Regions from separate parts of the Beutenbergia cavernae DSM 12333 genome, predicted to be linked through region 1. Evidence: predicted binding sites of a transcription regulator. Region 1 holds the regulator's gene; each other region holds the start of a gene.
What was found. The regulator LexA, encoded in region 1, represses DNA repair genes until DNA is damaged. The targets are predictions, from matches to a motif close to TCGAACANNTGTTCGA.
Positions count from the first base shown of each region.

Region 2: the regulator LexA is predicted to act here: its motif matches at 1,570-1,585, upstream of BCAV_RS21320 (HNH endonuclease signature motif containing protein).
Region 3: the regulator LexA is predicted to act here: its motif matches at 1,795-1,810, upstream of BCAV_RS16845 (HNH endonuclease signature motif containing protein).

Region 1 is NC_012669.1:2,721,350-2,724,606, forward strand. Features, by position in the region: gene BCAV_RS12235 (DUF5302 domain-containing protein) at 1-137, opposite strand, end outside; gene nrdR (transcriptional regulator NrdR) at 322-834, opposite strand; gene BCAV_RS12245 (LysM peptidoglycan-binding domain-containing protein) at 977-1,327, opposite strand; gene lexA (transcriptional repressor LexA) at 1,561-2,220, shown strand; gene BCAV_RS12255 (L-lactate dehydrogenase) at 2,236-3,213, opposite strand; gene BCAV_RS12260 (ATP-dependent DNA helicase) at 3,225-3,257, opposite strand, start outside.
Region 2 is NC_012669.1:372,552-375,808, forward strand. Features, by position in the region: gene BCAV_RS21320 (HNH endonuclease signature motif containing protein) at 1-1,551, opposite strand, end outside; gene BCAV_RS01740 (GNAT family N-acetyltransferase) at 2,025-2,495, shown strand; gene BCAV_RS22430 (hypothetical protein) at 2,820-3,257, opposite strand, start outside.
Region 3 is NC_012669.1:3,716,014-3,719,270, forward strand. Features, by position in the region: gene BCAV_RS16845 (HNH endonuclease signature motif containing protein) at 1-1,637, opposite strand, end outside; gene BCAV_RS16850 (DegT/DnrJ/EryC1/StrS family aminotransferase) at 2,633-3,257, opposite strand, start outside.

The sequences.
Region 1 (3,257 bases):
TGCACGCTCCCGGTGTTCCGTCGGGCCTGCTCCGTCTTGTGCGAGGCGGCGTTCTTGCGCTCCAGCGCCTCCCGGAACTTCTCCTTCGCCTCGCTGGTCGGGTCTGCCTTGTCGTCGGAGTGTGCGTTCTCGCTCATCGCCGTCCCTCGTCTTCCGTAGCGCGCGACACGCGGTGCGCCGCCTAGGTCCAGACTGCCGCCGGAGCCGCTGGTCCGGCCACTCGATATCGCTCCATGGGCATCCGGTCGGCTCCGCCGCCGCCGTCGTTGCCGTGGGTGGCGCCGGCTTCCCCACCGGCGCCACCCACGGCGGCTCGTGGCCTCACACGGACGTCGTGAGGCGGACCGGCGCGTCCGCGGACCCGTCGGCATCGGGGTCGCCCTCGTTCTCACGCTCGGCCCGGAGCGCCGTGATGGCGGCCTCGAAGTCCTCGAGCGAGGAGAACCCGCGGTACACGCTGGCGAACCGCAGATAGGCGACCTCGTCCAGCTCGCGCAGCGGCCCGAGGATCGACAGTCCCACCTCGTGGGCGTCGACCTCGGCGGCGCCGGTCGCGCGGATCGTCTCCTCGACGCGCCGCGCGAGGAGCGCGAGGTCGTCCTCGGAGACCGGCCGTCCCTGGCAGGCCTTGCGCACCCCCGCGACGACCTTCTCCCGCGAGAACGGCTGCGCCACGCCGGACCGCTTCACGACGCTCAGGCTTGTCGTCTCCACCGTCGTGAATCTCCGGCCGCACTCCGGGCACTGCCGTCGACGGCGGATCGAGGAGCCGTCCTCGCTGGTCCTGGAGTCGACGACCCTCGAGTCCGGGTGCCGACAGAAGGGGCAGTGCACGCGGGTCTCCGTCCTTGGCGATCGGTCCTCTCCGCCCGCCCGACGACTCGACGCCGCCTGACGACCGCCGCTCATCCTTTCACAAGATGTAGGCGAACGTCAGACCTGTAACTACTAGATGTGGCCGTCCGACCGCTCGCCCTCAGTCCTGTTCCGGGACGAGGATCGACTGGCCCGCGATCAGGTCGACCGAGTCCAGCTCGTTGATCCGGACGAGCGAGGCGACGACGTCGCGCACGTCCTGATCCGGCGTGGCAACTCGTTCCGCGATCGCCCACAGCGTGTCTCCGGTGGTGACGGTGACCGTCTCGTACGACGGCGGCTCGACCTCGGTGCTCGCGACAGCACGACCCCCGACGGCACCGACACCCGCGGCCAGCACGAGCGCCGCCACGACCAGGACTCGGCGCCCCCGCGCCGTGAGGCGCACGTGGCCACCATCCGACACAGGGGCGGACGCCCGCCCCGGGGCTGCGACGGCGATCGTCGTCATCTCGGCCACATCCTCTCGAACTGTTGTCCGTCCGACGTCTGTTCGATACGCTAGTCCACGTCCGAACAGATGTCCACACGCAGGTATCCGTTCGGTCCGACACGCGGGTCGAACACCTGTCGCACATTTCACGGTCCTGCACCTAGGCTGACCGTCGAACGGTGCGACAGGAGCAGCAGATCACCGCCCTCCGACATCGGTCGGGCGGGGCAGAGTCAAGGACGGAGCGGGACGTGAACCCTGAGACGAGGGCCGACGGCGCGAAGCCGCTCTCGGCGCGGCAGCGACGCGTGCTCGAGACGATCCGCGCGAGCGTCGAGGAGCGGGGCTACCCGCCGAGCATGCGGGAGATCGGCGAGGCCGTGGGCCTCAACAGCCCGTCGAGCGTCATGCACCAGCTGACCGTGCTCGAGCGGAAGGGGTACCTGCGCCGCGATCCGCGCCGTCCGCGGGCCATGGAGATCGTCAGCCCGGACGACCAGGCACGCGAGGAACGGCCCTACGACGTGCCCACGACGCCGCCTTCGTACGTCCCGCTCGTCGGCCGGATCGCCGCCGGCGGGCCGATCCTCGCGGAGCAGGTCGTCGAGGACGTGTTCCCGCTCCCCCGCCAGCTCGTCGGCGACGGGGACCTGTTCCTGCTCAAGGTGGTCGGCGACTCGATGATCGAGGCAGCGATCTGCGACGGCGACTGGGTGGTCGTCCGTCAGCAGCCCGTCGCCGAGAACGGCGAGATCGTCGCGGCGATGATCGACGGTGAGGCGACCGTCAAGACGCTGAAGCAGTCCGCCGACGAGGTGTGGCTGCTCCCGGCCAATGCGAGCTACGCGCCGATCCCGGGGAACGACGCACAGATCCTCGGCCGCGTCGTGAGCGTGCTGCGCAGCGTCTGACCGCGCAGTCAGGCCTCAGAATCCGAGCGACCGCGCCACCGACCTGATGTGGTCGGCGCTCGCCCGAAGGCCGGCGATCTCGGCGTCGTCCATCGGCACGAGCAGGCGCTGCACGGCGCCGCCGCGGTCGACGACCGTCGGGACCGACATGCACACGTCGCTGATCCCGACGTAGTCGTCGATCCGCGTGGAGACCGGCAGCACACGGTGCTCGCCCCGCAGGATCGCCTCGATGATGCGGGTGGCGGCCAGCGCGACGGCGTAGTTCGTGGCGCCCTTGCCCTCGATGATCCGGTACGCGGACGTGATGACCTCGTGGGTGATCCGCTCGCGCACGCCCACGTCGAACAGCGGCTGCCTGCCGTGCCCCGGCCACTCGAGCAGCGGGACGCCGCCGATGCTCGCCGAGCTCCAGATCGGGATCTCCGAGTCTCCGTGCTCGCCCAGGATGTACGCGTGCACGTTCTGCACCGCGACCCCGCACTCCTGGGCCACCAGGTAGCGCATCCGCGAGCTGTCCAGCACCGTGCCGGAGCCGAAGAGCTGCTGCGTGGGTAGCCCCGTGACGGCCTGAGCGGCGTACGTGACGACGTCGACCGGGTTGGTCACCATGACGTGGATCGCGTCCGGAGTCATGGCGACGAGGCGCGGCATCACCTCGCGGACGAGCCCGACGGTGCGCTCGGCCAGGTCCATGCGGCTCTGTCCCGGGTGCTGCTTCGCGCCGGCCGTGAACACCACCACGTCGGCCCCGCGGCAGATCTCCAGGTCGTCGCTGCCCTCGATCGTGCCCTGCGGCATGAACTCGATGCCGTGCCCGATGTCGAGCGCCTCGGCCTCGACCTTCTTCCGGTTGATGTCGTACAGCACGACGTGCCGGGCTGCCCCTCGCATGAGGGCCGCGTAGGCGAGGGTCGCGCCGACCGAGCCGGCGCCGACGACGGCGAGCGTCGAGACGCTGCGGGACGAGGACGGGGTCGGGTCGGCGCTCATGCCTCGCAAGCCTAGGAGTCGGACCCCAGTCGGACGAGTGCAGC
Region 2 (3,257 bases), 2.3 Mb from region 1:
GCCGGTGTACGGAAGGTGGGCGGAGCCGAGCCCGCTCCGTAGCTCATCAAGCGAGACGGTGACCATGACCTGCGTGGGCAGACCCCCGGTCTTGGGCAGCGCCCGCACGCGAAGTGCGGCACCGCACGCCGCGAGCAGGGCGTCCAGCCGTAGCCTGGCGACGGAGCGGCGTTCGGGGGGAGCAGCGGTCGTTGCGGCCGTGGCGGTCATGCCCGCGTCGGAGCCCGCGGCGGCGTTGGGTGAGTCGCCGCCCGGGCGCGTGCCGGTGCCCGCCGTTCCGCTCTGGGGCTCGTCGGCAGCAGTGGATCCGGTATCGGTGTCGGTGCGGGCGTTCTCGCAGGTGGTGTCCTCGAACGTGCGCGGGTTGGTCGCTGTGGCGAACACGGTGTCGAGAAGCTCCCGCCCGACGTCGTCGACCAGGACGCGGAGGTGGTGCAGTCCGTGACGGCGTCCCATCTCCCACACGCCAGCGGCGGCGAGGTCCGGAACCATCGGCTCCGGGCCGTCCTGGTCGACCAGGTGGACGATCCGCTCGGCCAGGCGTCGGACACTGTCGGCGTCGACCTCCCGCGCCGCCGTCACGAGAATCTCCTCGGCACCGGTGAGCTGCTCGACCGCCTCCGCTCGGGCGCGCTCGCTCGCGGTCGCCCCGCCGTCCCCGTCGACGCCCTCCTCGCCACCGCCACCGTCCTCGTCGTGGTTCGCGACCGTGACGCCGATCGAGCGCCGGCGGCGGATAGCCTCGTCGACCTGGTGGAGTCCGCGCAGGATGTGTCCGACGGCGTCCCGATCGCCCTCGCCGTCCGCGATCAGCGCACCGACTCGAGGAAACGCCGCCGGGAGCTCTGCCCCGGAGATCGCCACGCCCGGGAGAACGTCCCGCGCCGTGGCGACCCGCCGCCGCGCTTCGTAGCCGGACAGCCGAAGTCGCACCCGCAGGGCGTCCGCCGCACTGCGATAGGGCGACCGGTTCCGCGCGGCCCGACCCCGACGACCAGCGGTGGCTCCCGCGGCGGCCTGAGGGGCCGCGGCGCCCTGTCCTGCTGACGTCGCAGCGCTGCCTCGTTCCATGAGCCCGCCGTCCGACGTGTCCTCGGTGGCCGCCGTGTCGTCACGAGTCGTTCTACCGCTCGACGTGAGCCCGCCGTTCGACCGGAGCGAACCGTTTGTCATCGCGCCGCCGTCGCCATCGACGAGCCCGAGGTGTGCACGCTTGCCGAACGACAGGGGGTGGCCGTCGTCCGCGTCGCCGAGCCGAGTAGCGCCTGCTCCGGGGTCGCGCCCACGGTCGTGGACGTCGGCCACGGCGTGTGCTGCGACGAGCTGCAGGTGCCGGACTGCGCGCGCGAAGTCCTCGATCACGGCGGCGACGTCGAGTGCCTCATCCTCGCGCCACCCGCCCGACCCCGCACCCACCGCCGCGGTGACCGACCTCATCTGCGTTTTCAAGGTGGCGGTCATGCCGTCGAGTGCGCGTACGACGGCGACCGACGTCGCACCGGGATTCCCGCGGAATCCTGGTGACGAGTCACCTGCCATCGAAAAGGCCATGCAGCAGACGCTAATTCATCGAACACACGTTCACAAGAGGTGGCGTCGAGTTCTCCTGTCAGCGAACGCCCATCCACAGGAAATGCACAGGAGGGTCGACGCCCCCTCGGGTTTGGGAGCCTGGGGACAAGTCGTCAATAGGTGTCTCGAGTGACTGGTGATCAGCGTCGGTGCGCGTCGGTAGGGTCCCCGCACGCGCTGCGAGCGGGGGCCGCTCCGCGCATCGAGGAGGCGGCCGACCATGTGTCCCTCGGATCGGCCGGTGTCGAGAGTGGTGACGCGTGGCCGGCGGTGCGCGGGCGTCGTCGGTGTCCACGGGCACAGAGTTCCGGGGTGGGGCGTGGGTGTCTGGCCCGGCGGTGCTCGGGGTTTGGGTGTGGGTGTCTGGCCCGGCGGTGCTCGGGGTGGGGTGTGGGTCTCTGGCACGGCGGAGCCCGAGGCGCGTTGTCGGTGCTCGCCGTTAGCCTCCACGCATGAGCCACCTACGCCTCCACGAAGTGACCGATCAAAACCTGCGAGCGCTCACTGATTTCCAGCTGAAGCCCGGTCAGGAGCGCTTTGTGGCCCCGGTGGTGCTCTCGATCGCCGAGGCGTACGTGACACCGACGGCGTGGCCGCGGGCCATCCTCGAGCAGGACAAGATTGTGGGTTTCGTCATGGCCAACTTCGATCCTGACAACGAGATCGAGGCCTTTCGCTGCGGGATATGGCGGCTGAACATCGCCGCCCACGCTCAGGGGCGAGGTGTGGGCCGCTTCGCAGTCGAGGAAGTCGCCAGCGAGGCGCGGAAACGGGGGCAGGACCGGATGACTGTTCTCTGGGCGGAAGGCGAGGGCGGACCGGAGAGCTTCTACCTGCGCTGCGGGTTCGAGCCGACCGGGGAGCGGATCTTCGACCAGACTCTCGGGGTGCGCACCACCGCCGCGTCGGCGCCGCGCACCTGAACACCGCGTACCTGAACACGGGGGCCGCCGCCTCGGCATCGCGGTAGGTGAACACGGGGGGCCGCCGTGTGGGCATCGCGGTAGGTGAACACGGGGGGCCGCCGTGTGGGCATCGCGGTAGGTGAACATGGGGGCCGCCGTGTGGGCATCGCGGTAGGTGAACATGGGGGCCGCCGTGTGGGCATCGCGGTAGGTGAACATGGGGGCCGCCGTGTGGGCATCGCGGTAGGTGAACACCGGGGCCGCCGCGAAGTGCGCCCGCCTCCCGACCCGCGGATCCCGACCGGCGTCCCCTCGGCCGCCAGCCGCTCGTCGGCACGCTCTTCAGCTCGGCAGGAGGCCTGCCTGCGCCCAGCTCGACCCGTCGAAGCCCACCCCCACCCCGATCGGCACGATGCGGCGGCGCGCCGCCGCCGTCGTCGTCGTCGCCCGCTCCGCACCCAGCAACGCGGCGAGGAGGGCGCGCGCCGCGGCGTCGTCGGTCGTCGCGGACAGGCGCCGCACAGCGTCGTCGTCGTCGGCGAACACCGCACCTGCGGGCGCGAACCAGGTGATGGCCACCGGGACGGTACGCCCGCCGGGGCTCGGGCTCTCGCCGGGGCTGGGGCTCTCGCCGGGGCTGGGGCTCCCCCCGGGACCGGGAGCGAACGCGACGCTGAGCCCGCACGGCCTGGGCAGCGCCTCGGACCGCAGGAGCTCACGAACACGTGCGCGCAAGAGGCCGTCCGAACCGAGCGTCGACCGCTCGAACGCCAGGAGGTC
Region 3 (3,257 bases), 990 kb from region 1:
GCCGACCGCAGCGCAGCACCGCACGCCGCCAACAGGGCGTCCAGGCGGCGCCGCGCCAGGGAACGCCCGTCCCGCGCAACGGGTACCTCCGCAGCGGCTCCGCCCGCGAGGTCTGCGTCGCTCGCCGCGTCTGAGGCGGCGCTTGAATCACTCGAAGCGCCTGAGGCGACACCTGCGTCGCTCGCCACGGGCGAGGCGGCACTTGCATCGCTCGCCACATCTGAGACGTCACCTGCCAAGGTCGCCGCATCCGTACCTGGACCCGGACCCGGACCGGCTGCGGCAGGAGGGACGGCACCGGCCGTGTCCGCGGCGGCGGCGTCCACACCGTCTGCCGCCGCGACGTCGCAGGCGCCGTCGTTCCCGGGCAGGGGTGCGTCGGGGTCGCAGGTCGTGGTGACCACGCGCGGGTTCGTCCCGGTGGCGAAGATCGTCTCGAGGACCTCCCGACCGGCGTCGTCGGTGATGATCCGGATCTGGTGCAGCCCGTCACGCCGACCGCTGAAGAACACACCCTGCAACCGTTCCAGCTCCCCCTCGCTCGGAGCCGGTCCGTCCTGGTCCAGCAGGTGCAGGCATCGATCCGTGAGGCGCCGCACATCGTCCGCGTCGACCTCACGGGCGGCGTCCACCAGCACGCGCTCCATGGCCGCAAGCTGCGCGGAACCGTCCACCGCCTCCGTGCCGCTGGCGCCGTCGCCGTCGTCGCCGGCCTCGCTGTCGCCGTCCGAGACCGTGCCGGACGCGGAGGACGTGCTGGCACGGACGATCCGGCGCGCCTGCGCCAGGCCACGCAGGATGTGGGCGACCGCGTCGACGTCACCGGCACCGTCGCCGACCAGCTCCCCCACGAGCGGGCACACCGGCGCGATCGTCTGACCCACCATCACCGACCCAGGAAGCAGGTCGCGTGCCTGCGCCACTCGCCGCCGCGCCTCAGCACCGGACAGCCGCAACCGCACCCGCAGGATCTCCGCCGGCGACCGGTATCCCGCACGACGACCAGCCGGGCGTGCGCTCGACCGCGCCGGCGCGCGCGTCCCGTCGGGCTCCTCTGACCGCCCCGGCGCGCGCGTCCCGTCGGGCTCCTCTGACCGCCCCGGCGCGCGCGTCCCGTCGGGCTCCTCTGACCGCCCCGGCGCGCGCGTCCCGTCGGGCTCCTCTGACCGCCCCGGCGCACGCGTCCCGTCGGGCTCCTCTGACCGCCCCGGCGCACGTGCCGCGCCTGCTTCTTCCAGCCGCGCTGTGGTCGTGTCCGGGGTGCCTGCAGCGTCGCCCGCCGCCGCGGAGCCGGCCGCCGTGACCGTGGTGTCCGCCGGCTCCGGAGTCGCGAGCGGTTCGCGCGCGGCACCATCACGACGATCCGCACTGGTAACCAACCGGGACGCCGGGCCGAACGTGAGTGGCCCGACGTCCTCAGGTGCGTCCCCGCCGCGCAGCCCGCTCGACGCGAGGTCCGTGGGGCGTTCGTACGCGTCGGCGACAGCACCGGCCGCCACGAGCTGCGCGTGGCGCAGAACGCGAGCAGCGTCCTCCACCGCGGCCGCGAGATCGAGCGCAGCACCCAGCGACAGCCCGCCAGCGCCACGGACCACGGCGTCACGCACGATCCGGGCTTGTTCGACCAGACCCGGCACCACTGCACCCACCCCCAAGGGCGCGCCCACTACCGAAGAAGAGGGCGAGGGTGAACCACTGGACCCCCTCACAGCGTCATCGCGCGAGCGACCGGTCGGATCGGAATCCGAATCCGACGTCGGGACGCTCTCGAGGGCCATGCTCCATTCTGGCGCTTCGAACACCCGTTCGCAAGCGGTTGGCGCGTATTCGCCTGTTAGCGAACAACCATCCACAGAATGTGGAAAACTCCGCTGTCATCACGACCTGGGGACAACTCGTCCCCACCGCACCCGCACTCCCAACGGGCCGGCACGCCAGGCTTCGCAGGCTCACCCGACGACGCGCACTCCACGGGAGCAATCCGTCCGTGCGGGCCTACTTGGCTCCCAAGCCGTATTCCAGAGCCGGTAAGAGCTGCGAACAGATCGGGCACCCGCGACTCACTGGCACCCCAGCATTCCAACGCGCGAACCCGGCAAAGGAAACGGCGCGTCGCGGAATGGCAGCGCTATCGCACAACACATCGCCGCGTGCCGCGAACTCAGTCGAGGCGAAACACCACGAACGGCCGCGAACGCCGCGACACAGCGCATCGACAACGCACCCTCAAGTGCCGCGAGACGACCGCATCCCCACCGCCGGCCGAGCGGCGCGAGACGACCGCACCGGCACCGCCGGCCGAGCGCCCCGCGAGAACCACGCCTCGCCTGGCGCTCACACGCACTCGGCGAGCGCCGGAGGCGACCACCCGCCACGAGCTCGGCGCGGCCGCTTCCAACGCCGCGAGACCACCCGCGCCGCCTCACGCCCCGCTGGGCAACGCGCGGCTCGCGCCCCGTTCGATGGGTGGGCCTCTATCTAGTCCGAGCGCATCCACTTCGCTCGAGCGCAGGTGCCGTACGCCTCGGTCCGCCGAGGCCGCGCCCCGCCGCCCGCGCCGACCTTCGCACTCCACGTCGAGCCTCGTAGTTCGGGGTACGAGGTTCGACGCGGAGTGCGAGGTTCGGCGCGATCAGGCCCGGGAGGCGTGCACCTTCTCGAGCGCGGCGGCGATGTCGGCGACGTCGTCGGAGGTGTACTTCTCGTTCCACGCGATGACGAGCAGCCGCGCGCCGATGAGCTCCTCGGTCACGGGGCAGAGTCCGGGCGCGTACTCCGGCACGGAGTCCGCCGGCGGAACCGAGAGCGGATACCCGGAGGACCCGTACGTCCGGCGCTCGGTGAACACCGGCGTCAGGTAGAGCGGCCGCTGGATGTACCCGCCCGAGGCCGGGATCCCCTCGGCAGCGAGCGCCCGCGCGTACCAGTGCGCGTCGGCGCCCGCGACGTCCGGGTCGATGAAGACCGGGAACTGCCAGTAGCTCATGCCCTCCGAGGCGGCCGCGGTGAGCCCGGCCAGACCCGTCACGACGTCGGTCAGTGCCTTCGCCGAGCGGCGGCGGTCCTCGACGACGCCTGCCAGCTTCGTGAGCTGCACGCGCGCGACGGCGGCCTGCAGCTCCGTCATGCGGTAGTTGAGCCCGAGGAAGAGGTGCGTGCGCTCGTCCGTGTCGCGGGGCCAGGCCTTGTCGGCGAAGAGCCGCGCCCGGCGCGCGAGCGCGTCGTCGGACGTGATCGTCAGCCCGCCGTCGCCGGCG